DNA from 3 places in the Rossellomorea sp. RS05 genome. Region 3 is predicted to be linked to each of the others. Evidence: riboswitches for the same ligand, from Rfam matches in the RefSeq annotation. Region 3 holds a riboswitch; each other region holds the start of a gene.
What was found. A riboswitch is a leader RNA that binds a small molecule or an ion and turns the genes downstream of it on or off. The one in region 3 is predicted to bind thiamine pyrophosphate.
Positions count from the first base shown of each region.

Region 1: another riboswitch for thiamine pyrophosphate. It lies ahead of thiT (energy-coupled thiamine transporter ThiT); the one in region 3 lies ahead of ABJ225_RS00410 (ABC transporter substrate-binding protein).
Region 2: another riboswitch for thiamine pyrophosphate. It lies ahead of tenA (thiaminase II); the one in region 3 lies ahead of ABJ225_RS00410 (ABC transporter substrate-binding protein).

Region 1 covers NZ_JBDKWY010000011.1:61,454-71,776, reverse strand. Annotated here, with positions in the region: gene ABJ225_RS20505 (uracil-DNA glycosylase) at 1-398, opposite strand, end outside; gene ABJ225_RS20500 (pyridoxamine 5'-phosphate oxidase family protein) at 524-946, shown strand; gene ABJ225_RS20495 (ABC transporter ATP-binding protein) at 1,335-3,110, opposite strand; gene ABJ225_RS20490 (ABC transporter ATP-binding protein) at 3,094-4,821, opposite strand; gene ABJ225_RS20485 (DUF2500 domain-containing protein) at 5,060-5,422, shown strand; gene ABJ225_RS20480 (threonine/serine exporter family protein) at 5,473-5,928, opposite strand; gene ABJ225_RS20475 (threonine/serine exporter family protein) at 5,949-6,710, opposite strand; gene ABJ225_RS20470 (DedA family protein) at 6,764-7,417, opposite strand; gene thiT (energy-coupled thiamine transporter ThiT) at 7,527-8,120, opposite strand; TPP riboswitch at 8,182-8,286, opposite strand; gene ABJ225_RS20460 (hypothetical protein) at 8,341-8,670, opposite strand; gene ABJ225_RS20455 (ZIP family metal transporter) at 8,840-9,655, opposite strand; gene ABJ225_RS20450 (hypothetical protein) at 9,787-10,323, opposite strand, start outside.
Region 2 covers NZ_JBDKWY010000001.1:891,277-901,599, forward strand. Annotated here, with positions in the region: gene thiD (bifunctional hydroxymethylpyrimidine kinase/phosphomethylpyrimidine kinase) at 7-819, opposite strand; gene ABJ225_RS04595 (ThiF family adenylyltransferase) at 785-1,849, opposite strand; gene ABJ225_RS04600 (thiazole synthase) at 1,846-2,610, opposite strand; gene thiS (sulfur carrier protein ThiS) at 2,612-2,770, opposite strand; gene thiO (glycine oxidase ThiO) at 2,754-3,893, opposite strand; gene ABJ225_RS04615 (thiamine phosphate synthase) at 3,890-4,507, opposite strand; gene tenA (thiaminase II) at 4,507-5,208, opposite strand; TPP riboswitch at 5,309-5,417, opposite strand; gene ABJ225_RS04625 (response regulator) at 6,156-6,755, opposite strand; gene ABJ225_RS04630 (sensor histidine kinase) at 6,752-7,888, opposite strand; gene ABJ225_RS04635 (hypothetical protein) at 7,920-8,120, opposite strand; gene ABJ225_RS04640 (DUF6509 family protein) at 8,324-8,602, opposite strand; gene ABJ225_RS04645 (hypothetical protein) at 8,725-9,015, shown strand; gene ABJ225_RS04650 (phosphatidate cytidylyltransferase) at 9,102-10,019, opposite strand; gene ABJ225_RS04655 (hypothetical protein) at 10,138-10,323, shown strand, end outside.
Region 3 covers NZ_JBDKWY010000001.1:63,288-73,610, forward strand. Annotated here, with positions in the region: gene ABJ225_RS00390 (hypothetical protein) at 75-419, shown strand; gene ABJ225_RS00395 (Fur-regulated basic protein FbpA) at 559-744, shown strand; gene ABJ225_RS00400 (aldo/keto reductase) at 1,206-2,108, opposite strand; gene ABJ225_RS00405 (phosphotransferase enzyme family protein) at 2,200-3,045, shown strand; TPP riboswitch at 3,098-3,207, shown strand; gene ABJ225_RS00410 (ABC transporter substrate-binding protein) at 3,290-4,267, shown strand; gene ABJ225_RS00415 (thiamine-binding protein) at 4,274-4,567, shown strand; gene ABJ225_RS00420 (ABC transporter permease) at 4,564-5,325, shown strand; gene ABJ225_RS00425 (ABC transporter ATP-binding protein) at 5,322-6,068, shown strand; gene ABJ225_RS00430 (TatD family hydrolase) at 6,052-6,831, shown strand; gene ABJ225_RS00435 (transcriptional regulator SplA domain-containing protein) at 6,927-7,172, shown strand; gene splB (spore photoproduct lyase) at 7,182-8,210, shown strand; gene ABJ225_RS00445 (low molecular weight phosphatase family protein) at 8,507-8,794, opposite strand; gene ABJ225_RS00450 (dicarboxylate/amino acid:cation symporter) at 9,282-10,323, shown strand, end outside.

The sequences.
Region 1 (10,323 bases), on a different contig from region 3:
GTCACAATCTGCTTTGGCCGTACGTGGGCCATTTCATAATCCAGCATAGCCGCATGAGCGAGCTGTTCCTTCCTGTTCGGGGCCCGGTTAACCCATTTCCTTTCGACCCTTCCATCCTTCCTCACTTTATCCACGCGCTTGAATGGACGACTCCGCACGGTGGAGGTGAAATAAATATCCTTCCTGTCCACTCCCACGTAGCGAAAGAATTCATCCAGTACCTTCCCGGCCCTGCCGCTGAAGGGGACTCCATTATGTATTTCCGTTTCACCGGGCGCTTCCCCTACAATCATGAGGATAGGCTCCTGCGGTCCCCGGCCATTGACGAATCCTTCACAGTCAAAAGGCTCCATTCTCTTCCTGCAAATAGCTGAAATGTCTTCCGGCACGACTGTCATTGCGATTCCTCCTGTATGTTTTTTTACACTATTCCCTATCCCCCAACCAATCACGCATGTTTAATCCTAGTTAAAAAAAGGAATAGTAAAGACAGAAGATAATGAATCGAAAAGGAGATGGGATCGTGTCACAGAATGAAGTGAAAGAGCAAGTATTGAAGGTGTTGGACGAAAGCAAAGTGGGAACACTTGCGACTGTAAAGGATAACAAACCTTATTCCCGCTATATGACCTATTATCACGAGGACCTGGTCCTGTACACACCAACAAGTAAGAAGACCGAAAAGACCGATGAGATCGAAGAAAACCCAAATGTTCATATCCTACTCGGCTACGACGGCGAAGGATATGGCGATACATTCGTGGAGATAGAGGGAAAGGCCTCCGTTGAACAATCTGAGGCTTACAAGAAGAAAATATGGAATGATCACATGAAAAATTGGTTCGACGGTCCGGAAGATCCAAATCTAGTCGTCCTCAAGATCGAACCCGTGGGGATCAGACTCATGAATAACGAAGAAGATTCTCCACAGACCTTGGATCTTTAAACAGCAGAGGCTATTGACAGAGTATGAAGTGCATGTTATTATTAGTGATTGTAGACTTGTAACATACTTTCGAACGATAGAGAAGATAATCTGTAATTCTCCAGTTGTTTGACAAAAACAACTTATTCACACTGGATCGGCTTCGGAGCCGTTAGGATGTAAGAGAGGTAGGGCTTACGTCGTTTAGGTAGATCAAGCGACTAAGAAGAATTGCCCGCGGCTGTTTAAATTATCTTAAACGTATAGGAAATCAACTATATTCACTTGTGATGTTGCAAGTTACATGCACGCTTTTCTCCATAATAGAGAGCGTGGGAGCAGACCGGTCGGGATGACCGCCTACTCCGATGTAAAAGAACCCGAAGCGGGATCCGCTTCGGGTTCTTTTTTATATACTTTCCTTCAGCTGACTATGATAGAGACCCGCATAAAATCCACCCAGCTTGATCAGGTGATCGTGTGAACCACGTTCAATGATTTTCCCACCGTCCAGAACAAGAATCTGATCTGCCTGCCGTATCGTATTCAATCGGTGTGCCACAACGACACTTGTGCGTCCTTCCATCAATCGTTTCAGTGCTTCTTGTATCTTCATTTCCGTGATTGTATCAATGCTGCTCGTAGCCTCATCCAGAACAAGGATGGACGGATCGGAGAGGATTGCCCTCGCAATGGACAGCAGCTGCTTCTGCCCCTGACTGATACTCCCCTCGCTCAACACCGTATGATAACCTCCAGGAAGCTTCCTGATAAAGGAGTGAGCATTGGCCAGTTTTGCTGCCTCCTCCACTTCTTCATCTGTCGCATCCAGGCGTCCATATCGGATGTTCTCCATGATGGTGCCTTGGAACAGGAAGCTGTCCTGCAGGACGAACCCCATATGCGAGCGGAGGCTCTTCCGCTTAACCGAAGACAGGTCCACCCCATCTATGAGGATGTCACCTGCATTCCGTTCGTAGAATCTGGAAATCAGATTCGTGATGGTCGTCTTGCCGGCTCCAGTCGGGCCGACAAGCGCTACGGTTTCTCCCGGCGAAATCACAAATGAAACATCATCGAGGATCATCTCGTCTTCGCTATACCCAAAGGAAACATGATCAAAGACCACTTCACCCGTCACTTCGGACAGTTCCACCGCGTCCGCTTCATCGACTGCCTCAGGTTCCTCATCAATGATCTGGAAAACCCTTTCGGCACCGGCAATGGCCGAGAGGAGCGTATTATACTGATTCGCCAGCTCATTCAGCGGCCTGGTGAATTGCCTAGCATACTCTGCAAAAATGACAATGACCCCGATCGTAATGTAGCCCTTGATGGCAAAGAGCCCTCCGATCCCAGCAATGACGGCAAAACTCAAGTTGTTCAATACATTCATGAGCTTCGGGATGAACCCCGAATACGTGTCGGCCCAAAAACCGGCCTTCCTCAGCTTTTCGTTCTTTTCCTTGAATTCCTGTATGGCGGTCTCTTCACGGGAGAAGGTTTTGATGATGCTGTGACCGGAAATCGTCTCCTCGATGTATCCGTTCAGTTCACCGATATTTCCTTGGTATTCCTTGAAAAGGGGACCCGTCCTCTTCGTGATCCACTTCATGCCGAATACCATGAGGGGCACGACCGTCAGTGTGATCAACGTCAACAGAGGGCTCAACCATAGCATGACCGATATGGTCCCAAGGAGGGTCAGGAAACTTGAAATGATCTGAATGAACGAACTATTCAGCGTGGCACTTACGTTATCGATATCGTTTGTCACACGACTCATCAGCTCCCCGTGCTTCCTCTTATCGAAGAATGGGATCGAAAGCTGATGCAGCTGGTGGAACAAATCTTTCCTCATCCGGTGTACCGTTTCCTGCGCAATCCCGATCATCCAATAATTTTGGAACCACACAGAGATGGAGTGAAGAATATAGATCAGGATCAGGGCGATGAGCAAACGTCCGAGTCCGGTAATTTCACGCGTGACGACATAGTCATCGATGGCCTTCCCTACGAGGAACGGACCGAGGAGCGATGCAGCGGAACTGATGATCACCATGACGATGACCATATAGAGAAGCACCCGCTGGCGTGAAAGGTAATCCCAGATCCTCCGGAGGGTGCCTTTCATATCCTTCGCTTTATCATGTTTCCCCAGCTTCTTTCTAACGTGTCTTGACATGCTGCCCCTCCTCTCCGAACTGAGAATGGTAAATTTCGCGGTACAACGGGGAGTCTGTCATAAGTGATTGGTGATTACCATGGGCGATCAGCTTTCCGTCTTCAAGGAGAAGGATGATATCCGCCCCTATGGCGGTCCCTACCTTTTGGGTGATGATCATGGTTGTGCATTCATACCCTTTTAGGGCTTGAATGAGCTTAGCCTCCGTTTTCATATCCAAGGCACTCGTACTGTCGTCGAGCATGAGGATTGCCGGCTTTCTGATCAAAGCACGCGCAATGGAAAGGCGCTGCTTTTGACCCCCGGAAAGATTCACACCTTTTTGGCCGAGCACCGTTTCATATCCCCGCGGGAGCTGGATGACGGTATCGTGAATCTGCGCGTCCTTTGCCGCCTGTTCCATCTCTTCTTGTGATGCGCCTTCTTTTCCCCAGAGAAGATTTTCGGCAATGGTCCCCGAGAATAAGACGGCTTCCTGAGGAACGAAGCCGATTGAAGTCCTGAGCGTATTCAGAGGGATGCTTCCCAGGGGCTGGCCATCGATTTCAATTTCACCGGATTGAGGGTCGTACAGCCTCGGGATCAGCTGGAACATGGACGTCTTACCGGAACCAGTCGCCCCGAGTACTGCCATCGTCTCACCGGACTGAAGGGTGAATGTAACATCCTCTAGGGCGTATTCATCCGTGCCAGGGTACCGGAAGGAAACATCCTTGAATACAACCTCCCCTTTTACCACCTGACCTGCTGCCCCTTCATGATCCGTAATATCGACAGTCGTGTTCAATACTTCCCCCACCCGGCCCGATGATGCCTTCGCACGTGAAAAGCTAGTGATGATGAACGAGAAGATGGAGAACACCGATGAAATCCGGGTTACATAGGTGACAATGGCAACCACTTCCCCTACTTGTACTCCTCCGGCCGCAACCCGTTCACTGCCATGCCAAAGGATATACAGGAGGGCCATATTCATAACGAGCATCAGTAAAGGCATGATGATTTCCATGAAGCGGAGGGCTGTCATCGTTCGATCCTTGAGGGAATCATTGGCTTCACCAAAACGAGATTCTTCATATTGCCCCCGAGTATATGCCTTGATCAGTCTCATGCCTGAGAGGTTCTCTTTCATGACTTCATTCACCCGGTCAAGACGGATCTGAACCTTCCCGAACAAGCCCCAGCCCTTTTTGAGGACCCAGACGAGGAATAGCCACAGCACAGGGATGATCACGAGCAGGATCAAGGTGAGCCTGGCATTCACCAAGAGGGCCATGATGGTGGACCCCACGACCAGGAGTGGAGCCCTCAGCATGATCCGGAGACTCATGAAAATGGTATTTTGAATCTGCCTGACATCATTGGTCATCCTCGTGATGAGGGAAGACGCAGGAAGGTTTTGAAAGCTCGATTTGGAGAACGACTGGACCTTTTCGTACAGGGCCCCTCGCAAATCATATCCGAAGCCCTGAGAGGTATGGGCTGCGAAAAAAGAGTTGGCGATGCCGGAGAGGAAGGCGAACAGGGACATGGCCACCATGATGGCGCCCCATTTCAGCACGAGATCCAGATCCCCGGTCATGACGCCGTCATCGATGATCTTTGCCATGAATAACGGGTTGAAAAGCTCTACTGCAAGTTCTGTGAGCATGAACAGCCACGCTACAGCCATGGCCATGCGATAAGGTTTCAGAAAATGTATGACCTTCATATGTACTCCCTTCATACCTGCGCCCGGATGTGGAGGAACCGCCGGCAATACCGAAATATCGTTCCTTTCATCATAGCGTGTTTTTTGATTGTACGGAAGCCGAAAGATTTGCCCGATATCTTTTTCGTCACCCCACTCATTCCACCATCCGATAAAGACCAAAAGAATCCTGAATGAAACTTTCTTAGCGCCGTTTCCGTATACCATTTTATCGTGCAACTTATAAGGGGGAGAAGCTATGGGCGAGACAGGCGATATCATGTTCGACGTCGTGCCGGTCCTAGTAGGAATAGGTTTCGTCGTTATATTAGGTGTTATCTTGATTCAGGTTTTCAAAGGTGTGGGCGAATGGAGTAGGAACAATCAGTCTCCGCGCCTGTCATCCAGGGCCGAAGTCGTGTCGAAGCGGACAGAGGTTCACGGCGGCGGCGGAGATTCGCGGGCACACACCAGCTATTACATGACATTTCAAGTGGAAAGCGGCGATCGGATGGAGATGCACGTCAAGGGCCCAGAATACGGCATGCTTGCAGAAGGTGACGAAGGACTCCTCACCTTCCAGGGCACTCGCTATCTCGGTTTCGAAAGGAAAAGCGAATAAGTAGGAAAAGAGGGTGCCGCGACTGGCACCCTCTTCTTCTCTATAATGTTTCATCTCATCCTGCGCGCAGAGGAACTGAGCTTTGCGTTTCGGATCACCTGATTGATGACCTCGGAGAAGACGAGACCGATTGCAATCGACCCTGAGATCATGAATGCTTTGGCTGCGAGGTTCATGGCCATATTGTAATCATTCTGGACAAAGTTCCTCATGGCATCATAAGCGATGCCCCCCGGAACAAGGGGGATGATCCCGGCAACACTGAAGATGATTACCGGGGTTTTGTACATCTTGGCAAATATCTGCGATACCACCGCCACGACGAACGAAGCCGCAAGCGTCGCAATGACGGTATCGATTTCAAAGGTGAACAGGACGATATAGATCATCCATCCGAGCATCCCGACGATGCCGCATTTGAACAGCGATTGCTTCGGAGCATTGAAGATGATTCCGAAAGCGGCAGCCGAAATGAAGCTCGTCACCATATGTTCAACAACAAACATCACTCTTCATTCCCCTTCCGTTACAACAATGTGAAGACAACCGCAACCCCGCCACCGATGGCGAACGCCGTCAGAAACGCTTCTGCCCCTTTGCTCAGGCCGGATACAAGATGACCTGCCATCAAATCCCTGACGGCGTTGGTGATCAACAGCCCCGGTACCAAGGGCATGACGGAGCCGATGACGATTTTATCCAGCTGATGCCCGATACCTGACTGGACAAATCCAAAGGCAAGCATGCCGATGATCAGACTGGCCAAGAACTCGGAGAAGAACTTGATCGGTACGACCCGTTGGAAATAGATCAGGCAGATGTAACCGACACCGCCCGTAATGGCTGCCGGTATAAAGTCATTCCAGGATCCAAGGAACATGATCAGGAAACAGCCGCTCGCAATGGTGGCTGCCAGGAGCTGAGGCTTGAACGGATAGGAAAGATCCGATTCATCCAGCTTCTCAAGCGCATGAAAGGCCTCTTCCACAGACAGATGCCCTTTGCTGATCTGCCTGGAGAGGCTATTGACGAGCGTAACTTTCTCAAGGTCCGTGGAGCGCTCGTTGATCCTGATCAATTTGGTCTTGGTCGGTTCTTCTGTTTCAATTGAAAAGATGATACCCGTGGGCGTCACATAACTGTGGGATTCCTTGATCCCGTAGGAGGCTGCGATCCGCATCATGGTATCTTCCACCCTGTACGTTTCAGCACCGCTTTGCAGCATGATTTTCCCTGCAAGGAGGCATACCTCCATGATATCGTATCTTCGCATCATTTTTGCTTCCATAGAATCTCTCCACACGATTGATTTAAGAATAGGTTTAGTTTAAAGGAAAGGAATTATGTTCGCAATGAGGACTCATCATCGTTCTTTATCGAAGAGGGTCCGCCGTCTGTGACGGAACTTTTTTTCCTGAGGGGCTTCCACTTCCATTTATAGAGGACATATACGACCGTGGCAGCGATGATAGCGCCGATCACGAGGTTTTGATAATGATCGATTGTACGCATGACGGTTTCAGGATCTCCTCCGGAAAATTTCCCGAAACTGAGAAGGAGGAAGGTGGAGGGCGTGATCCCTAGCATGGTGAGGAAGGAATAGAGTTTCACATCCATCTTGGACATCCCTGCAACAAACGGGACGACATTCCCCAGATGCAGAGGACTCGCGATCGCCACGCTCCAAATGCCATACTTCGTGAACTGATCCTGTGCAGCCCGAAGCTTTTGCCTGCGTTCAGGGCTGAGGCGTGCCTCCACCCTTTCACCGAGCTTATAACTAAGGAAGTAAGGGATATAGCTCCCTAAGACGTAGAGGGCACTTCCTGCAACGGAGACGAAAAAGAGCTCAAGCCACGATAGTTCCAACAAGAACCCGACGGTCACGATGAATAACGTACCTACAAATGGGAAGGCACTCCCTTCGATGAAGAGGGAGAGGAGAATCCCCCACAATCCCCAATCCTGGGCAGCCTCCAGCATATATTCCGTCATGATCACCCCTCCTTCCATAGTCCTATTCCTGTTCATTTACCCCTGCTCTCCCCAAGCGAAACCCCCGCCAGCACAATAGAAAAAGACCGGCCTCAGCCGATCTTCACACTCACGCAGCTTTACGATTGACGGAACGTCCATCCTCGACTTTGACAAGTCGGGGTGCTGTAGCCACCAGCGCGCATAAAACAATGGCGCAAAGGATTGCCGAACCGAGCATCGAAGCTCCGTTGGCAGCAAATGAAAACAGAACCGGCGATAGGTTATCCGGCGCCAAATATCCGAAGAAGAACACACCCGCAATGAAATGCCAGAAATAACGGGCCACGCTTCCGACCAAAATAGCGAGAAGCATCCAACTCAGCAGCCCCTTCTTCCTCCCATCGCGCACAGCGCTCTGGATCCGGTTGCTGAATAGTCCAGCCCCACCGATGAAGGCGAAAGCCACGAAATACTCAAGGAAGACCTGTACCGGATGAACGACCCAGGCTTCCCCGAGGGCGACCTGTAACAATCCCCAGATGAACCCGGCCAGGGTGGCAGCCTTGAAGCCCCTTCTGAATGCCAACAGGAAGATCGGCACCATGGCCACATTGAATGAAATCGACGGTGTGAGCTTGATGGATGGAATCAGATCGACCACGACGGCCAGGGCCGCCATGATCGCCACTTCGATCAAGACGATGAGCTTCATATTCTTCATAAAAAAAATCCCCCTTTTCTATGAACGAAACCATTAGGGAGAATGCATGTACAACAAGGCAGAAAACTACCTTCCACATCCCTACGCTAGTGCTAACTAACAGGTTCAAAGGGTCAGAACGGATCAACCGTTCACTCTCAGCAAAAAAGCTCCCCTTGTGGTTACGTTTATGAAATTGATTACCTGTCCATTATAACGGAAGAGCGGGAAAAGGGCAAAATCATTCCGGTGCAGGCTCCAACGGATCATGACGGATGAAGATCGGCATGGCTTTCGGAGTGACCATGAAGCCATAGCGCTTCCCCTCCCCGTCTTTATACGCTACGGAGTAGTCGCCGAGCTGCGGGGAATATTCGACTGAATCATAGGATAATTTCAAATGCTCATACTTAAAGTTGATATACACGTTGGTCGCGATGCGCGCTGTGACGTGCTGTACTCCAGGAATCTGGTTTGCTGTCACGAAAAGGATTGCAACCAAAAGAATGCTCAGTGTCTTCTTCGACTCGGCGATCAGCTTCATTCCATCCCCTCCAACCAGTTCTTTCATACTAATGAATCCCTTTATAGTATAGTATAAAAGAATCTGAATGATATGACAAAAAGATTCACCGATAATAGGACTTTTGACTCTTTTTACAGATAGTCCGACATCATTCGTGGTAAAGCGACCCTGACAAGCACGTAAAAAGCACCCTGAATTTTCAGGGTGCTCTCTCTCAACCCAACGACACGTCCAGGATCATCATGACCACAAACCCCGCCATCAGACCCAGGGTGGCGAGATCCGTGCTACCTGAAGATTGGGATTCCGGTATCAATTCCTCGACAACGACGAATATCATGGCCCCTGCCGCGAATGCCAGGGCATACGGAAGGAGCGGTTGGATCATCAGCACGGCCGCTGCTCCGATGACTGCTGCAATGGGCTCTACGATGGCAGACATCTGACCGTAATTGAAAGCCCGCCTTCGGGACATCCCTTCGCCTCTGAGAGGGATGGATAATGCGGCCCCTTCCGGCATATTCTGAATCCCGATTCCGATTGCAAGACCGATGGCCCCGATCAGGGTCGCATCGCCAAGGCCGAGTGCCGCAGCCCCGAATGCCACTCCGATGGCAAGGCCTTCCGGAATATTATGAAGCGTGATGGCAAGGAATAAGAGCGTGGATTTCTTGAACTTCGTCGGTGGTCCCTCCGCCTTTTCCGATGCATTCCCGAGATGCAGATGGGGGACGACAAAATCCAGGAGTCGGATGAAAAGTCCTCCAAGAAGGAAACCGACTGCCGGTGCAAGCCACGGAATCTGCCCGTTCTGCTCGCTGAATTCGATGGATGGAGCAAGAAGGGACCAGAAGGACGCTGCAATCATGACCCCCGCAGCAAAGCCAAGCATCATATTCAATGTATGTTTCTCAATCTTTCTGAAAAAGAAGACCGCAGAGGCCCCCAATGCTGTAAGTCCCCAAGTCACCGTTCCTCCGAAAAGCGCCTGTAGAGCAGGATTAAGTCCGCCTAACCAATCAAGGAACATGAAGCTCTCCCCTTTCGTCCTCTATCATCATTCCCTTTTCGACGTTACCCATTCTTCCCTATGTATATGCCTATAGCTTCAAATGGTGTTATACGAATGAATTTCCGCGCATGGCAAAAAGCCGGAAACGCCTAAAGTCGTTCCGGCTCATTTCGACCGTTGATCAGCCATTTCCAGCAAACAAGATTGACCGCAGTGACAATCACCGCATACCCATAGATCCCAAAAGGTATCTTGAGTACCAGGTAATGCAGACCCGCCAGTGCTCCCCCCACGAAGAAGAAGGGGATGATTTTAAGGGTTTCGCTCTGGGCCATCCCCTCGAAACTTTCTGAAAAAGGAAGAACCCGATTCATCCACAGGCTGCATAGGACCGTCGTGATACACACAACCATGAAGATGACGAAAAGATCCGGTATGATTACAGGCCCATAGAGGAAGATGCATGCAAGGGTCAGAATCATGTATATCGGCAGAAACAGCTTCACAAGGAATGCTTTCAATGTCCCTCTGTAGACCAAGTCCACCCGTGTCACGGGAGCCACCCTGTAGATCCAGGACCCTTTATGCCTTCCGGAATAGTTCAGCATCATCACGACGGACGGGGCAACGATGAGACTGGCATAGACAGCCAGATATGATTTACTTCCAGGAAGATCCGAGATGGA
Region 2 (10,323 bases), 830 kb from region 3:
TTCGTATCATTTCAGCTGTTTTGAAAACTCCCGGAAAGCTTGATGATTGGTCGGACCATGCCCCTCCCCAAGTTCAAGGGTAAGTTCAATGGCAGAAGAAATGAACGTCTTTGCAAGCGATACTGCCTCATTGACAGTGTAACCCTTGGCAATTTGAGCCGTGATCGCTGCTGAGTACGTACAGCCTGTACCATGGGTATGTCGTGTATGGAAGCGCCTGGAAGTGAACGTGTGAAAATGCTCTCCATCATACAAAAGATCGGTCACAAGATCCGAAGCCGAATCCTGAAGATGCCCTCCTTTAATGATGACGTTATCCGCCCCCATGGTGTGGATGTTTTTGGCCGCTTTCTTCTGATCTTCCATTGTATGGATTTTGATTCCTGTCATTTTTTCTGCTTCAGGGAGATTGGGGGTGATTACATAAGACAAGGGGATCAAATCATGGATCAGCGCATCGACGGCCCCTTCATGAAGCAGGGAAGCCCCGCCCTTTGCCACCATGACCGGATCGACCACCACGCGCCTCCATCCACGCTGCTCAATGGATGCAGCGACAATGGAAATCATTTCTCTGTCCACTAGCATACCGGTCTTCACTGCGTCAGGACTCAAATCCGTTGCGATGGCATCCATTTGTTCTTCCACAAAAGATGGCGGGACGGGATGGATCCCGTGGACGCCCAATGTGTTTTGTGCCGTCACTGCAGTTATGGCACTCATCCCGAACACCCCGAGTTCCTGGAACGTCTTAATATCCGCTTGGATCCCTGCACCGCCACCACTATCTGATCCGGCAATGGTCAATACTTTTTTCATCTTGCACACACTCCTGTTCATCGATGTATTTACGGTAAAGGGCCTTCGCTTCAGGAATGTCGGATGTCCCATGGATCAAGGCACGTCCATCTGAAAAAACGACCATCCGGTGCCCTTCGATGTTCACATTCACAAGGAATCGGTTAGCACTGAGGATTCGCACCTCCTTCATCCTTTCAGTAAACGATTCGAGGTGAAGACTGAGGGGGCTTGAAGGCCTGATGTGGACGGCATCCCTCCCACAAAGGACACTTGCCTTCACTCCCGATGTTCCTTTCAAAGCCGGAAAGGTTGGATTCGATCCGCATGTCGGGCAATCCATTTTTCGCAAGCTTTCGATGGTGACCTCACTACGGCTGTTTTCCCACAGATCAAAGGATAAGAGCGTCTTTCTCAGAGCGCCTTTTGCGCCAGTGAGGATCTTCAACGCTTCTGCGGTCTGATAAGAGGTCACCATCGTGACGGCAGGAGAGATGATCCCCTGCGATTCACACGAATCCCCGTTCACCGGCAGTACGTCCTGAAGACAGCGAAGACAGGGTCCTTCGCCAGGGAGGAAGGTATGGGTGATTCCATAGGAACCAAGGCAGGCACCGAAGATCCAGGGAATCGACCTCATCCGCGCATGATCATTCACCATGAGTCTCACATGGAAGTTATCGGTCGCATCGATCAAAAGATCCGCTTCCATCGAGGAAAGCATGCTGGGGGTGACTTCTCCCACCTTTCCGTCGATTTCCACCTGTGAATTCACTCTTTTCAACCGTCGTTCGGCGGCCGCCGCCTTTGGAAGTGAGCTCTCTGCATCGTGCTCCGTATACAGCTGCTGCCGCTGCAGATTGCTCCATTCCACATAATCACGGTCGATGATGGTGAGCTTCCCCACCCCCGACCTTGCCAACATGTCGGCAACAGAAGATCCCAGTGCACCGGCACCGATGATGATGACGCGCTTCTCCCCCAGGACTGCCTGCCCCCGTTCTCCAATGGGAGCAAATAAAATCTGTCTGGAGTACCTTTCGCTTTTCACTGCATCAGTCCCTCCAATGGGCTACTTGCTGATGCATAGGTCTTTTCCGGGATACGCCCCGCTTCACATCCCAGTCGTCCGGACAATACCGCAAGCTTCATCGCCTCTGCCATCTTCACTGGGTCGCCTGCTTGAGCAACGGCCGTATTCAATAAGACAGCGTCGGCTCCAAGCTCCATCGCTTTCGTCGCATCTGCGGGCGAGCCGATTCCTGCATCAACAATGACGGGTACATGAGCCTGCTCGATGATGAAGGAAAGATTCAGGGGATTGATGATTCCCTGCCCCGATCCGATCGGTGAAGCACCCGGCATGATGGCATGAACGCCAAGTTCCTCGAGCCTTTTGGCAAGGACGACGTCATCCGATGTATAGGAGAGGACGGTAAACCCTTGACTCAGCAGTTCTTCAGAAGCTTTCAAGGTTTCCACTGGATCCGGTAGCAGGGTCTTTTCACATCCGATCACTTCCACTTTGACCATGTCACATAAACCTGATGCCTTCGCAAGCTGTGCATGGCGAACGGCTTCCGCGGCATCTTTCGCTCCGGCCGTATTGGGCAGTAAAGTGAAGCTCCCGAGATCTAATTCCTCCAGGACATTTTCCCCAGGGGAATCAAATACGTTCAAGCGACGGACCGAAAAGGTGAGGATTTCCGCACCTGACGCTTTCACAGCCTTTCGCTGGATCTCCTGATCCGGATACTTCCCCGTGCCGAGAAGCAATCTTGATTCAAATTCATACGTCCCTATCTTCAACATGTCAACCGCCTCCTACGAAATGGACGATCTCTACCCAATCGCCAGCATTCAATTTGATATCCCTATGCTCAGCTTTATTCAGTATCTGTTTGTTCCACTCCACGATCAGCATCCGCTCACCAGTCTTAAGGTGGATAAGGAGGTCATCTACTGACTTCACCTGTGGTGGAACCTCGGTTTCTATCCCATTGACGTGTATATTCATAACCCAATCTCCTTTCGCAGTCCTTATCACTCAGTAGATCTGCCATCAGCACTCCAGTAATCGGAGCCAGAAGAATCCCATTCCGGTAGTGACCTGTCGCCAAAGACAGTCCCTCCACATTCGGAACCCTTCCCATGAATGGGAACCGTGAGGGTATTTTCGGCCTCGTGCCTGCCCATGCTTTCCCCCATGCGGCAGCGGCAATGCCCGGTGCAATGGTGCACGCCTTGGCAAGTAAACGTGAGACGCTCTCAGCAGCTACATCTTCACTGAACGATCCTACTTGTTCCGTGGCACCAATCGTCAATGTACCATCTGCTTTCGGGACCAAATACACTTCATCTGATACAATCGTTCGATTCAGGAATGCCTCCTTAGGGGTCACAGAAACGCATTCCCCTTTTACCGGCGCCGCGTCCAGTTTAATTCCTACCCGTCGCAGGATATGCTGACTCCAGGCGCCACCTGCTACCACCACCTCATCACCATAAAGGGGTCCCCGCGTGGTGTTGACACCAATGATTGAACGCCCTTTCATGATGAGTGTGTTGACCTCGGTGCCTTCATTGAGTACCGCCCCCATAGTTGCTGCCGAAATAGCCAGCGCCTCTGACAGTCGAGGTGCAAGAAGATTGCCGTCCCGTGGTATATAAAGACCGCCAATGAATGAGCGGGATAAGGAAGGTTCCATTTTCCTTAACTCCCTTTCCTCCAGCCACCGCAATTCCTCCTTCATCCCCTGTGGACTGTTCGCTTCCTCTTGAAGGAGGTGTTGCTCCCTGCCTGTCATGGCAGGCATGATCATTCCGTTTTGTCTCAAACCGATATCGATTCCTGAACAGTTCAGGAGCTGTTCGGCTAGGGCCGGGAAGAGATCCCTGCTTTCTTTGGCAAGGGAGGTCATGGAGGGGTTTCCCCTGGTTTCAGTATGGACCCCCAACATTCCAGCTGCTGCACCTGAGGCTTTGCCCGCAAGCTTCCCTTTTTCCAAAAGGGTGACGTTGCACCCCTTTTTCATAAGCTCGAAGGCGATGGATAGACCAATCACACCTCCACCGACAATGATGATGCGCTTCATCGTGCTCCACCTCCCTTTAAAGATGCTCGATAATCCTCGGCCGCCCCTCGCGGATCCGGGCTGAGGAACACACCAGACAACACGGCGATGCCTGCTGCCCCTGCACGGATTACTTCAGCAGAGTTGTCCGGCGTGATCCCGCCTATTCCAACTACGGGAAATTCATCTTTTACTTTGCTGATTGCACCCACCCCGATACCGGTCTTTCTTGGTTTGGAGCCCGTACGATATATGTTCCCTAGGAGAATGGAGTCGGCTCCTGTTTTTCCTGCAGCATCTGCTTCGGCGGGACTATGCACGGATATTCCAATTTTGATCGTTGGGAATATCCTTTTGATTTCGGAGGGCGTGACGCTCCGGGATCCGAGCTGAACCCGTTCTACACCCGTCAACAAGGCTATGTCGACTCGATCATTGACAACAAGCTTCTCTGCAGGAACACCGGATGAGAGAAGCGCGATAATGGTGTCGTATAGACAGCGCGACGACCAATTGTTTTCCCTCAGGTGAATGGCATCCACCAGGTGATGCACAAACGAGCAGATTTGGACCACTTCTCGTGGAGACTGCTTTCCCGACGTGATGATGTGAAACTCCGGTTGGGACACTGCCATTATGCACCGGCCCCGGTTCGGGTGGTGGCCAGTAATTCTTGGAAGGGCCACCGTTCAAGGGTGAAGGCCATTTCCCAGAACTGGAGTTCATAGATGCTGCTCACCAGGAACAGTTCTTTCATGCGGGCGCGTTGAGTACCACTTGCGAGCTCTGCCAGTTCATCGAGCCTTTGGATCTGTTCCTCAACCAGCTCCCTGAACCATTCCCCTCCGTAGGTGGCGATCCACTCCTGATAAATGGGTTCTTCCGGCGTGCTTCCTTTCAATTTCTCCCCCACCTCATAGTACAGCCAGTAACAGGGCAGCAGGGCAGCAAGGATATCAGCCAGATCACCGACCTGAGCAGATCGGTACATATGAGAAGCATAGGCATACGCCGTCGGGGACGGAACGAACTGCTCCTTCTCTTCTTCTGTGATTCCGAGTTTGTCAGAAAACCCTTCATGGAGAGAAAGCTCTGCTTCGAATGTTGCCTGTGCATGGGTAGCCAATCGGGCGGATGTTTGAAGATCCCCTGCTTTTGAAGCCCCCAATGCCTGCATTTTTGAAAAATGGGTCAGGTAATAGGAATCTTGCAATACATAGAATTTGAAATTCTCAAGCGGCAGGGAACCATCTCCGATCCCCTGTACGAAAGGGTGTTGAAAACTCGCTTCCCAGCAATCATCTGCAGCCAGCCGTAATTCTTCTGAAAACTTCATTTCTTCTTCCTCCTCCTGACGATCCACTGAAACGAAAAAAAGCCATTTTCCACATAGTTGGTGGAAAATGGCTTTTTGAGAATACAAAACGGATGGAAATACCCTCAAAACGCCACTTCCCTCCGCTGGTATCAACCAGATCAGGTTCAAAGGGTCTTGAAGTTTCACTTCAATCTCAGCCGCTATTAAGGGCCCCCCTAGTGGATCGTCATATGTAAGTTAAGTTCGATGCTATCGTATCATGCAGAGATGGATTGTCAAGTCCATCCAAGGAAGAAACTGCTTTTATCCTATGGAATCGTTCAAAGGTGTGGCGTTATATAAGTTCTATTAGTTTTTGGATTGGCATGTGATAAGTAGGCGTCCGTGCTCTTCGCTGCGGCCAACCGCTTTCCACGGGGCGTGCGGTGAGCCTCCTCATTCTTGCGGGGTCTCACCCTGCCCGGTTTTCCCGTTGGAGTCGGTTGGCCTTCGCTTCGAGCACTCTTTAGTGAATAGTAGGACAGGTTAAAAAAACTAATAGCGTGAGAGAAGTTTCCAACCTTATACCCTCATAGACTTATTACATCATGGTACCTGTGCCATATCCAGTGGTTGAGATTGTTATAAAATGGTCTCTTTTTGAAATCTGGTAGGCGATAAGCAGGCTTCCGTGCCTCTTCGCTGTGGCCAACCGCTTTCCACGGGATGTGCGGTGAGCCTCCTCATTCTTGCAAGGTTTCACCCTGCCCGCTTGGCACATTGGAGTCAGTTGGCTTCCGCTTCTACCACTCTGTAGTGAAAAGTGGAAGTTACCGTAGAAAGAAAAGAAGGACTTTATATACGTTTGATTTTCTGATCATTGTTGTAAGCAGGTCAAGTTGTCTACCCGTTCCTTCGGTTCTACCCATGGTGAAGGGTGGTTTCAGGTCGGGGATCATCATTTTTGTTCAGTGCAAAAAAACAACTCACTTGAACCAGCCTTTCTCCTTCGATTGGGTAATGGCTTCGATCCTATTTTTCACGCCTAGTTTTTCAAGGATGGTTGAGATATAATTGCGGACGGTCCCTGCCTTCAAACTGAGTTCATCGGCGATTTCCTGCGTGTTTTTCCCATCTGCGACGAGCCATAGGACCTCTTTTTCACGATCTGTCAATGGATTTTCTTCCCCATAGACATCATCCATGAGTTCTGGTGCAAACATCCTCTTACCGTCCATGACGAGACGTATGGATTGAGCCAGTTCTTCACTGGGACTATCTTTCAGAAGATATCCCTTCACCCCTGCCTTCAGGGCACGTTGAAAATACCCTGATCGTGCAAAGGTGGTCAAGATGATGACCCTGCAGTTCGTGTCCTTCAGTCTTTCTGCTGCTTCCAGACCGGTCATCTTGGGCATTTCGATATCCATCATGCATATATCAGGACGTAGTTCCCGAACGAGCGAGAGCGCTTCTTCCCCGTCTCCTGCCATCCCTACGACTTCCATATCATCCTCGAGGTTCAAGAGGGAACCAAGGGCCCCCAGCATCATCCTCTGATCTTCTGCAATCACGATTGAAATCAATTGTAACCCTCCCTGTTTGTATCTTTTATTACTTTAGGCACGATCATTGTAAGAGTGGTGCCATCTTCTCCGTCGATTCCAAGCTCTCCGTTCACGAAGTCTAGCCGCTCACGGATTCCGATCAATCCACTCCCTTTTGATTTTCGGTAATCCTTAGGGATGCCTTTACCGTTATCAGAAAGAACGAATCTAAGGCTATCATGGCTTTCCACCACCCTGAGTGTACACTCTGTGGCGCCGCTATGCTTAACGATATTTGTAACGGCTTCCTTCAGGCACATACTGAGGATATTCTCAAGGAACAGCGATATATTGGGGAGCGGTTCCTCGTATTCAGGGATGAACCGGATGTCGGCAGCTGACAAGAGCTGACGGATCCGGATGAATTCATCCTCGAGCCGGATACCCCTCATCTGTGATACGAGTGTCCTGACTTCGCTCAACGCCGTCCGTGCCGTCTGCTGGACATCCATGAGCTCGCTCTTCGCCTGCTCCGGATTCTTTTCAACCAGCTTTCTGGCAAGATCACTTTTCAATCCGATCAATGATAATTTCTGACCAAGGGTGTCGTGGAGATCCCTTGCGATCCGCTGCCGTTCTTCCTGCTTCACCAATTCCGAGATCCGTTTATTGGCGTCCTCGAGTTGCTCTTCTAACTGCCCTTGTTTGTTTCGATTGAAAATATTGAAAGGAAGCAGAATCACACTGATCCAAATGATCAGGATGAAAGGAAACTGAGAGAGGAAAACCTCATGCTGGAGGACGAATTTATAATTGATTGATGCCGTTGTGAGGACCAAATGCACCACATATAGCGTCAGGAACGCCGCCCGGTTCCGTATATTCCCATTGTAATAGGCGATATAAAAGGCAAAATAGATAAAATTGAATTGCACGGTCATCGTGATGGAAATGGCGATCAGGATCCCTGTCCACAAATACACCGGCCACCTGCTCGACAGGAAGGCAAACCGCAACGATATGAAAAACATGATCGTCAGGATGATACCGGTGATGATTTCCATGGTGGAGGAAGATTGAAAAATGAAGTAAAACGGCAGAATCGACGCAATGGCCCACACATAAGGTGACGTGCCTGAACCTTTGACCTTCCCTGTGGAAATGTTCATCATGATTCCTCTTTTCCTTTCAGACATAAAGCCCTTAATATTTCCTTTTTTGAATGGCTTTTTGTTTTTGCATCACGTCATACGATTTATGTATGATATCGCTTAACACGTCACCTTTATAAACACGGCCGATTTTTGTGTTCTCTTGATAGTATTCGACAATCTCATCCAATTTCTCCGACGTTTCCGGGTCAATCCTTACATTAAGCTGCATCTTCCCTTGATTTGACAACATTTATCTCCACCTTTCATCAGAAGTATAGCAACTGCTAGCACTTAGATATCTTTATCATAGCACATGATATCAGGAAAAATCGACCAAAAAGTACAACGTTTAAAAGAAATCCAGGAGGAAATCCTCTCCATCCACACCCCCTTCTTATCATAAAAAAAAAACACCCTTTTACCGCAGCCAGGGCCGTAAAGGGTGTTTTCACATCAGATATTTTCGTCACAATAAGCAACCAATGCCTGCTCTTCTTCTTCCTCAAGGGCAAAATCCAAGTAGGTTTCGGAACCCCGTTCGATGATAGAATACTGAGCGAGTTTGGAGGATGCTTCCTCCCTGACATAAATGCCTTTTATATACATTCCGGATGGTGTATATAATTCATCATCTTCCGGAACTTCGATTTCAATCATGACTTCATACCGCTGTCCCGGAAGGATTCCGGTCGGGTCTTTCAACTCTTCTGCGTTCATTTGAATAATCTCCATGCATAACTTCCTTTCATACCTTTTCCTAAACCCCTATTATACACGTAATCCCTCCCTTTCACACCATTCTCTTCTCAACCCCATGTTTTCTCGGTTATAATGGTGCTTTAAGGAGTGATCTCATGGAACGAAATGAAATGGAAAAGAAAATCATTGAAAACTATCAAAAAGATGAAAATATGATGATGATGGTTTTTGCCCAATGGTGCGTGAATCAGGATCTTGATCCCGTTGCCGTTTACCTCAAAGCGTATCCGGAGCAGAGAGATAATCCTGTCCTGAAACAAATGATGGAGCTGACGGTCCCGAAAGAGGAATCCTCAGATATTCCTTACAGTACCCTTCTGGGCGTCCTCCAGTTGTTCGGAAACGAAGATTTGGCCATCGCCATTCAGGACATGCAAAAGAGCTGAAGGAAAATCGCCAACTAAATCCGTTATACACATTCATCGTTAACATTCTTAATCTAGAAGCCTGGATTCTCTTCCAAGCTTCTTTTTTACATAAAATCAAAATAATAGCGGATGATGTGAAAGAAAATCGGTGCTGTATAAGCCAGACTGTCCACCCGGTTCAAGTAGCTTTCCTTCAGGGAAGTGAACTTCGGCCGGTCTCCGATCAGAAGATCGCGTTTCAATACCGATACCGTAAGACTTCCGATAAAGGCACCTGTCGCAATGATGACGCCTGACAAGAGACCGAATGTTTCATTCAGTGGCGTCAGATATGGGTAGAGGCTAAAGGATAAGCCCGTTGTAACCAGTAAAGCCACCATATACCCTTCCCATGTGATGGCAGGATTCGCTGTAGGAACCACCTTTAAGCGGCCGGCATAGATGGAAACGAGATGTTGAACGATGTCACTCACCTGCGTAAGGATGACAAGGTAAAGGACAAGATTGGCTCCGTATTCGGGACTCGCAACTTGGAAATAGGCCAGATGGCTAAGGCCGAACACCATAAGCATCAGGCCCCATTGAGTAGAACTGACCGACCTTAAGAACCCTACGGTGCCTTTCCCCAGGATCCTCGGTAGCGGCAGAAGTAAAAAAACGTACACAGGGATAAAGACGATGAACATTCCATACCAGCCAAGGTAGATCCAATAAAATTGGAGCGGGATTGATATGTATGCCCACAGGAAAATACGCCGGTCGGCCTTCCTTGTCTTCATCATGGAAAAATACTCTTTCAGAGAGAAGAAGCAAAGGATCATTAATGAGAGCATGGATACAAGAGGGTTGAAAAGGGTGGCAACCGTAAAAACGACAAACATCCCCCACCATGTTTTAATCCGCAGGGAAACACGGGAGAAATCCTTGTCCCCTTGGAACTTCCTTACTGAAAGGAATGCCAGATGACCGGCTGAAAGCGTCAGGAAAATGATGAATAACGTCCAATAAGCGCTAGTGGTCAAAGATGTCCCCCCTATTGTTAAAATCCTTTAAAAGGATGGGTCATTGGTCATATTAACCCCTCAGGTTATTGTATAATGAAGAAGGTGGAACATCTACATTTTTTTAGGAGGTGCGCGGTTGGAAGACCACTTTATTTATATTTTATTGACGGATACGGGCACCCTGTTCACTAAATCGATTAAGAGCTATACGAAAGCCCCCTACAATCACGCGTCCATTTCATTTGATCGGGAACTCACGGACATGTACAGCTTCGGGAGGAAGCATCCATCCAATCCTTTGTCTGGTGGATTTGTAAAGGAA
Region 3 (10,323 bases):
CATGCACAGACCGACCTGGATTTTTGTTCTAAAACCATGTCCTCCTTTATAAAATGAATCAAGGAGGCGATTGTATGGCTGAAGTCGAAGTATTCATTGGAGACCTGGAAGATCCTGCTTTTCAGTATGAAGGCGGTGATTGGAATCATAATTATCCGAAAAGGATCAGTCCGTTTCTTCCTGATGGATCCGATCTTTTCTACAAGATCCTGGATGGTATTTACAAAAAAGAGTTGGTGGGAAGACAAACGGATTGGGGAAGCCACACGTGCCTGCTCTATCCTTATGAAATGATCCAGGTGCTGTCAGGCCATTACGCCCACAGGAGAAAAGGGGAAGATGTAGAAAGACTGTTCAGGATGATACTGGATCTTGATCCGGGAATCCAATACGGGCTGGTAGCCTGTGAAATGGGGTAAGGTGAATCTTTTCACCCAGTGGAAAATCAACCTCTAATAAGTTCGGAGAAATGAAGGGATATTTTACTCCACCAATCCATATTGCTTGGTTTGAAACCTTCCATAATTGGGGTATACACCTCAATTGGAGGGGTTGAAAATGTTACACCAAGAAAATGAACTAAGTACAATCAAAAATTCAAAAAAAGACTTCTACATTCAACAGCTCTTACGAATTGGAGTTTATAAATATAAAGATAAACAGCTGTATGAATTGCCAATGGGAGAGCTTCAGGAAGTGTATCTCGACTTCTATGTAGCTCCTGATAATATTAGGAGGAAATAAAAATGACGATCTGTAGAGATCGTCATTTTTATTTTGGTTTTTCGTCTTATGCTTGTCGGGTCAGAACGAGCCCCCTCCGCTTTTCTTCTTGTCTAGCTCCGGGGCTTGAGGCTCGAGGTCATAAGCCAAGCCACCCAAAAAGGCAAAGAACGCCTTTCTGGATGGCTCGACTTATGCTTGTCGCCTCAGAACGAGCCCCCATCCGCTTTTCTTCTTGCCTAGCTCCGGCGGGTTGACCCTCGAGGTCATAAGTTAAGAACCCCAAAAGGCAAAGAGGGCCTTTCAGGGTTCTCGTCTTATGCTTGTCGGGTCAGAGCAACCCGTCTCCGCTTTTCTTTATGTCCAGCTCCGGGGGCTTGAGGCTCGAGGTCATAAGCCAAGCCACCCAAAAAGGCAAAGAACGCCTTTCCGGGTGGCTCGTCTTATGCTTGTCGCCTCAGAACTAGCCCCCTCCGCTTTTCTTAAGGTACTTCGTGGCCCATTGAGGCGTGGAGGATTTCGAACCACTGGTCGTGGTTTAAGGTGATGTTCAGTGAGTTGATGGCTGATTGGATTCGTTCTTTTTTGCCCGAACCGACGATCGGCATGATGCGGGCAGGATGGGTGAGAAGCCAAGCATAAAGGATTTCGTCGATTCCGTTGGCGTCTGTTTCGCCCTGTACTTTTTCAAGTGCAGCACGCAGGCGGTCGGCTTTTTCATCGCCTTGCTTGAAGATGGCTCCTCCAGCAAGAGGTGACCAGGCCATTGGCGGCACCTTCTTCTCCTGACAAAGGTTCAACGTGCCGTCTTCGATGTTTTCAAGCTCGTAAGCAGATAGTTCAATCTGGTTAGTCACGAGAGGGAACGGAAGATGTGCCTGCAACATGGACCACTGGTGATGTTTGAAATTCGAGACACCGAAATGTTTGACCTTACCGGCGTCTTTTAACTGAGTGAAGGCGTCTGCTACTTGTTCCGGATCCATGAATGGATCGGGACGGTGAATCAACAGGACATCGATATAGTCAGTTGACAGGTTCTTGAGTGACTGATCCACAGATTCAAGGATATGGGATTTAGACGTATTGTAATGGTGGGTACGATGCTGCGGTCGTTGTTCGGAAGGAATGACGATTCCGCATTTAGTGACGATCTCCATGTGGTCCCGCAAAGAAGGCTTCAGTGAAAGGGCCTCTCCGAACAGCTCTTCACATTTGTACGAACCGTATAGATCTGCGTGATCAAATGTCGTAATGCCTTGTTCAAGATCATGCTCGATCAATGAAAGGGTTTCTTCTTTTGTATAATCCCAGTCTGCAAGTCTCCAGAAACCATGGATGATCCTTGAGAAACTTAGGTCTTCTGTGATTTTGATTCTTTCCATCGCGCATTCCTCATTTCATGCAATTGGTATGTATGGTGGTTAGACAGTCATACTAATGAATATCTTACTACACAGACGGGTGGAACACGAAATGCTAGACTTTTTTACCGCATTTTTTTCTGAAGAAGATGCAGAAGAGTTCAAGGTGAAAAAGATAAGTGGAAGCGTGTGGGCTGCTCATGGTCCCGAGGGCATCTTTTATATCAAGCGGAGGACGCAGATGAAGTTGGAAGAGAAGCTCACCTCCTATCTTCATGAGCGGTCCATCCGGGTGGAGATGCCTCATCCCGCAAGGCATGGAGGAAACATGTTCTGGGCGGATGGATGCGGGTACGCCTTATACGCATGCATTCCCGGAATCCGACCGGGATGGGAAGTTCCGATCATGTCAGCTGTCGGAAACACGTTGGCCAAGCTTCATTCAAGTTTCATGCACTTTCCGTTCGAAGGAGTCAAATCGTGGGATATTTCCCTTCATACGTGGGAGTGGATCCTTCAATGCAGCCATTCTCCTGTTGCCAAGTGGGCGCGGTCCGTTGTGAAGCATTTTTGCAGTTTGGACCTTGAAGGAGGAAAGCAGCTGGTGCACGGTGATGTTCACCCCGGGAATCTCCTTGTCGATGAAGAAGGGAGTGTTGGCATCATCGACTTTCAGCGGCTCCGTGTTGCCAACCGCATGGCTGACATTGCCTATTTCTGCGCACACCTCATCATTCATAACGGTATATCATGGCCGTTGATCACCGCATTCTTAAAGGGGTACGGTGCTGAGTCAACATTCAGGGAGGGAGACGGCGCACGATTCATGCATCATCTTACCATGTTCATCGTTCAATATACCTTTTATCTACGTAGGGAACCCTTCGTTGCATTTTCCCAGCTCATAGAGGTATCCGAAGCGGTTGAAGATCTGATGTCCCCCTCAAGAAATGCTTGAAAACCATAAGATACTATGGCAAAGTAGGAATGAAAGATAACGCCCGATATCGTGATTATTGTAGGGGGACCGGTGTGGCCGGTTGAGAGTGCATCCATCAGATGCTGACCCTTTGAACCTGAACTGGCTCATACCAGCGTAGGAAACAGATCGTAGACAGAATTCTTGTTTAATGATGCGTCCTAGGCTCATGAGCCTCGGGCGTTTTTTTTCTGTACATATTTTGTGAAGGGGCGTATGCATCTTGAGAAAATGGCTCATGGTCGTAAGTTCAATCCTTCTGCTGACTGCTTGCAGTGCAGGAGGAGCTGAAAAAGACAAGCTCAAAAAGGTATCGGTCGTCCTTGATTGGACTCCGAATACGAACCATACCGGTTTGTATGTGGCAAAAGAAAAAGGATATTTTGAAAAGCAAGGACTGGATGTCGACATCATCATGCCAGGAGAGGCTGGTGCTGACCAACTGGTGGCATCGGGAAAGGCGGACTTTGGTGTAGGGTATCAGGAAGGTGTCACACAGGCAAGGGTACAGGATGTACCGATCGTCTCGATTGCGGCCATCATCCAGCATAATACATCCGGATTCGCAGCACCGAAAGACAAAGGGATCACCAAGCCTGAAGATTTCGAAGGCAAGACCTACGGTGGATGGGGTTCTCCCGTAGAGGAAGCGGTCATGGGCTCGATCATGAAACAGGAAGGAGCCGACGTGAAGAAGGTCAACTTCGTGAATATGGGGGACACAGACTTCTTTACGGCTGTAAAAAGGGATATCGACTTTGCCTGGATCTTTTATGGCTGGACGGGAATCGAAGCCGAACTCCGGGGGGAAGAACTTGATATGATGTATGTCAAAGATTACTCGGATAAACTTGATTACTATACTCCTGTCCTCACGACGAACGAATCCCACATAAAGGATGACCCTGACACGGTCAAAGCATTCCTGAAGGCAGCAACGGAAGGATATGAGTACAGTGTCGAGCATCCGGATGAAGCAGGCAAGATCCTTCTGAAAGAAGCACCCGACCTTGATGAAGAGCTCGTCATGAAAAGCCAAGAATGGCTTGCACCGAAATACAAAGACGATGCGGATAGATGGGGAGAGCAGAAAGCGGAAGTATGGAAGAACTACGCTGATTGGATGTTCGATAATGGACTTCTCGAAAAGAAACTTGATAGTCAAAAAGCATACACAAATGAATTTTTACCTGGAGAGTGAGCATAAATGGCAAATGCATTGGTCAGTATTCAAATCATCCCGAAAACGAAGAATGGTGAAGATGTCATCCCTTATGTGGACGACGCGATCGCAGTCATAGAAGAATCGGGAGTGAACTATGAAGTGAATCCTTTAGAAACGACAATGGAAGGTGAACTCAGCGAGTTGTTCAAGATCGTGGAGCGCATGAATGAGAAGATGATCGCAAGGGGAAGCGTGAATGTCATCTCTCAGATCAAGGTTCTCTATCAGCCTCAAGGAATCGAAATGACGGATCTTACCGGTAAATACCGTTCATGATGAACGGAATCAGGAAGGGATGGCGGCCGGTTTCGGCCCTCATCCTTTTATTCATCTTCTGGCAGGTGGCGGTAACGGTGTTCACCATCCCCCAATGGCTGCTGCCATCCCCTATGAAGGTCATTTCCGAAGGCTTGTCTTCCTGGGACTCCTTCCACATCCATCTTACTTCGACAGTCGGGCTCTCCGTTTCCGGGTTCTTGATCGGATGTGCGGCGGGGATCGCTGTGGCTGTCACACTGCATCTTCTTCCAGGGGTGAGGGAGGCAGTCTATCCGCTGATGATCTTATCGCAAAACGTCCCCATCATCGTCCTTGCACCTCTACTGGTCATATGGTTCGGTTTTGGCCTGCTGCCTAAATTCCTGGTGATCACGCTTGTGTGCTTCTTTCCGATAGCAGTCTCCACCATGGACGGGTTCAGGCAGACGCGACGCCATTATATTCACTATATGAAAATGGCTGGGGCCACCAAGGGGCAGATCTTCAGGAAGGTGGAGTGGCCCCATGCCCTTCCATCCATCTTCTCAGGTCTGAAGATTGCGGCTACATACAGCGTCATGGGAGCTGTCATTTCTGAGTGGCTTGGGTCTCAGAAGGGAATCGGTGTCTATATGACGCTTGCTTCCTCGGCATTCAGGACCGATCGTGTATTTGTGGCGATCTTCGCCATCATGATCTTGAGCTTGTTGTTTTTCACGTTCATCGTCCTACTGGAGAGATGGTGTGTGAAAGGGAAGAAGGAGGAGTTGAAATGAGTCAGCTACACATCAAGTCTTTATCGAAGCAATTCGATCATCACCCTGTCCTTCGGGATCTATCCCTTCAGGTTGAAGAAGGGGAGTTCGTGTCCATCCTTGGCCCTTCAGGCAGCGGGAAAACTACACTCTTTCATTTGATCGGCGGGATGATGGAACCTGAAGAAGGCTCCATCATTCTCAACGGGAAGAATATCAACGGTAAGACCGGGTTCATCAGCTACATGCCGCAGGATCATGCGTTATTACCGTGGAGAACGGTTCTCGGAAATGTGATCCTGGGTCAGGAAATTCACGGGAGGAAAGACGAGGAACAGGCTAGAAAGTGGATCGGGCGTGCAGGACTTTCAGGTTATGAGGGGGCGTATCCCGATGAGCTCTCCGGTGGGATGAAGCAAAGGGTCGCTTTCATCAGGGCCTTGATGAGTCCGCAATCCCTGCTGTGCCTTGATGAGCCGTTCTCCAGTCTGGATGAGTTCATAAGGCTCGACATGCAAAAATGGCTCATGGATATCTGGGAAGAGGATAAGAGATCAGTTCTCTTCATCACCCATAACATTGACGAAGCCCTTTTCCTATCCGACCGGATTATTGTTTTATCAGGTAAACCGTCAAGCGTACAGAAGGAATTCCGGGTGCCCTATCTACGCCCAAGGGATGAACAAATTATTTTAAGCGCGGAATTCCTCGAGTACAAAAAAGAAATCTTCCGGGAGTTGACGAAGTATGTTCAACATGATTGATGCACACATCCACTGGGATGCCTATTCTCCCGGGAAACGCACGGGAATCCTTGATTCTCTCGATACACATGGGATTAGAGCGATGATTGCCGTGTCGATGAACTTGAAGTCGAGCCGGGAGACGCTGGATCTCTCCGTGATGGACAGCCGGGTGAAAGCGGCAGCCGGGTTTCATCCGGAACAGGAGCTGCCTTTCGAGGAAGAAATTGAGGAATTATTCACCTTCCTCGATCAGCATGCCAGCTCACTGGTGGCTGTGGGGGAGGTGGGTCTTCCTTATTACAGGATGCAGGATGATGTCGATCTTGAGCTCAAACCTTATGAAGAATTACTGGAGAGGTTCATTGTGAAAGCGAAGGCCCTTAAAAAGCCTATTGTGCTCCACTGCATCTACGAGCATGCCGACATTGCTTCCGATCTGTTGGAACGTCATTCTGTCGAGAAGGCGCACTTCCATTGGTTTAAAGGGGACGAAGCGATTCTTGAGAGGGTGCTCTCCAATGGATATAAAGTATCGGTCACACCGGATGTGATGTATGAAGATGGAATTCAAAAGATCGTGCAAAAATCTCCGCTTGATGCCATCATGGTGGAAACCGACGGCCCCTGGCCGTTTGAAGGGCCATTTAAAGGGCAGATGACCCACCCCGGTATGATGGGCCGGACCATCAAGTGCATCGCTTCAATGAAAAATATGGACGAAAGCGAAGCTGCCGAGAGGATTTTCACCCAAACAAAACGATTTTACGGGCTCTCCATTTGAATGGAGAGCTTTTTTGGCATAAGCAGGTATTACCAACATATTTGATCCCGGGTAGGAAAAAATGAAAAGGAATACGAAGGAAATGGGTGAACCCTATGGAAATCAAAAATCAGGATTCCGTCTATCAGGCGGGGGATGTTGTCTATGTGATCTACCGCAATCCCCATACTCAAAGTGTGGCGAATGTCCAGGCTGCAGCAGTGGTGAATGATCCGGACCATCCCGAAGAACTTGCTCTGTTCATGTACGAAACTTATTATCCTTTGACGAATGAAGTTGCAGTTTACGCATCGGAAGCAGATGCTGAAGCGGCCTACACACAATCATTCGGTCAGATGTAGGAGGACAAGATGCTGAAACCATTCATGCCCCAGCTGGTCTACTTTGAACCGGGCGCTCTAGAGTACCCCCTTGGGAAACAGCTTAAAGAGAAATTTGAGAAATTGAACGTGGAAATCCGCTACACCACTTCCCACAACCAGGTGCGGAATTTGCCGGGGGATAACCACTTCCAAAAATACAGGATCGCAAAATCCACCTTGGTAGTCGGGGTAAGGAAGACCCTGAAGTTCGACACCTCGAAACCTTCCGCAGAATATGCGATCCCATTTGCCACAGGGTGTATGGGGCACTGCCATTATTGCTATCTTCAAACGACGATGGGGAGCAAACCGTATATCAGGACCTACGTGAATGTGGATGAGATCTTTGAAGCGGCTGATCAATATATCAAGGAGCGCACGCCTGAATTCACCCGTTTCGAGGCTGCCTGTACGTCCGATATCGTGGGTATTGACCATATTACGCATACACTGAAGCGTGCAATCGAGCACTTTGGGCAATCAGAACACGGTAAGCTGCGATTCGTGACGAAATTCCACCATGTGGATCACCTTCTGGATGCGAACCATAATGGGAAGACACGCTTCAGATTCAGCATCAACGCCGATTATGTGATCAAGAATTTTGAACCCGGTACATCGAGATTGGATCAACGAATCGAGGCCGCTGCGAAAGTAGCAGAAGCAGGGTACCCGCTAGGCTTCATCGTAGCGCCCATCTATCTTCACGAAGGATGGGAAGAAGGGTACAAAACCATGTTTGAACATCTTGAAGCCACTCTGCCCTCATCGGCTAAAAAAGATCTCACATTTGAGTTCATCCAGCATCGATTTACAAAGCCGGCTAAACGGGTGATCGAAAAAAATTACCCAATGACGAAACTTGAACTCAATGAAGAAGAACGTCGCTATAAGTGGGGGAAATATGGCATAGGAAAGTATATTTATCAGAAAGACGAAGAACAGGATATTAAAGATCATCTATACGGTTATATGGAAAAGGCTTTTCCTCAAGCAAAACTGGAATACTTCACATAAAAAATGAGATTGGGACAAAACAAAAAAGGTCATGACGAACAATATCAGTATGGCTTCATTATACCGCTCATGATTTCCGTGCAAGGCTTCGCTTTCCGCGGGTAGCCCGTGAGCCTCCTCGGCAAGCCTGCGGGGTCTCAGATCAGCTACTCTTCCCGCTGGAGTCTTCGTCTTGCACTCCAATCAACCGCTAGGAACAAATAAATAGTAATGGACATGAAACAAATCAAAAACCCGAACTATATCAGGCAAGATAGTTCGGGTTTTACTATGACTAAAACACTCTTGTCCCAGCCTCAATTCATTCGGATGGAAGGTAGAAGGGATTCAAGATCCCTGACCTTCATGGCAATCTCGTCACAGATTTCTTGGAAAAATACCCACTCCTCCAATTCGGAGGTGGAACGTTTTTCCGGGTTGGGGAGATTCCAATGGATGACTTTTTCGTCCCATTCTTCCGGGAACTTGATGGCGTCGTCCAATTCTTCGTCGTAGATCGTGACGATCAGGGAGGCACCAGCGAGTTCGTCAATTTGAATGGGGTCCCTTTTTAGGGTGTCTATATCAATGTTATATTCCTTCATGGCAAGGGTACTAAAGCTTATTTCATGGTGTTTTCTCGTTAATCCAGCACTTTTAAAAGCCCAGCCGGACATGTCAAGCCTTCCAGCCCAACCTTCAGCGATGGAGCTTCGATCCTGGCCAGGTGAAAGAAAGTAAACGGTATTTTTCATTCTATCATGTTCCTTTCTCGAATCATCATGCTGTTAGTATAGAATATACCCGATTAACCTAAATTTAATCATATCCGGTGTTTTGTATATTATTCCAATGATAAAAGGTATATTGGAATATTTTTGTGTGCATCCATCCGTGTATGGAAAGTCAATAGGGATAAGGATTTATTGGTTGTAATGACAGATGAAGTGATGGTGGATGGTCAATTATAGTAATTTAGTATAGTTTCTCCCAACATTGCATTTCCCTATGGAATGTTAAAGCGGTTTCAGATAATATGAGGTGGGGTAAAGAAATTAGAATTATCTTTAATTTATGTTTGGGAGGCAGAAAATGAAGCTGAATCTAACCGCAAAAATCATCATAGCCCTGATTCTGGGTGCAATTGTAGGATTGATATTAAACATCTTTGCAAAGGATCTGTTTAACATACTCGATCCTTACCTATTAACTCCGTTAGGGAAGATATTCCTTAACCTGATCAGCATGCTTGTCGTACCGATTGTATTCTTGTCCATCGTCCTTGGGACCGCGGGTCTGGGGGATCCGAAGAAACTCGGGCGAATCGGTTTGAAAACCGTAGTATTCTTCCTTACGACGACATGTATTGCTATCATCATCGGTTTGGCACTTGCTTATGCCATTCAGCCTGGTTTGGTAGACGGAATCGATAAATCACAGGCCGAAGGGTTTGAAACCGAGGAAGCTCCACCTGTGAGCGAAACTCTTCTCAATATCATACCGCGGAATCCGATCGCCGCCATGAGCGAAGGGGACATGCTTCAAATTATTGCCTTTGCCATCTTCATCGGCCTTGGGCTGACGGCACTGGGTGATAAGACAAAAGGGATATTAAAGCTTTTCGAGCAGGGAAATGACTTGATGATGTATCTTGTGGGAATCGTCATGAAGTTTGCGCCCTATGGAACATTCGGCCTTATTGCATCTGCCATTGGAAGCCAGGGGACGAGTGCATTAAAAGCCATGTGGCTGTATTTTGTCGTGGTACTCATCGCCCTGATTGTTCATGGTGTCGCTGTTTACGGTTCGGCAGTCGCTGTTCTTGCAAAGAAGAATCCTTGGTGGTTCTTCAAGAACTTCAGTCCTGCCATGAGTGTCGCATTCAGTACATCCAGCAGTAATGCAACACTTCCGGTGTCAATGGAAACAGCTCAGAAAAATCTAAATGTCTCCAAGAGCATCAGCTCTTTCGTTCAACCATTAGGTGCAACAATCAACATGGATGGTACAGCCATCATGCAAGGGGTAGCAACCGTATTTATTGCTCAGGTATATGGGATTGATCTGACAATGACGCAGCTGCTAACTGTCGTCTTGACTGCTGTTTTAGCAAGTATCGGAACAGCCGGAGTAC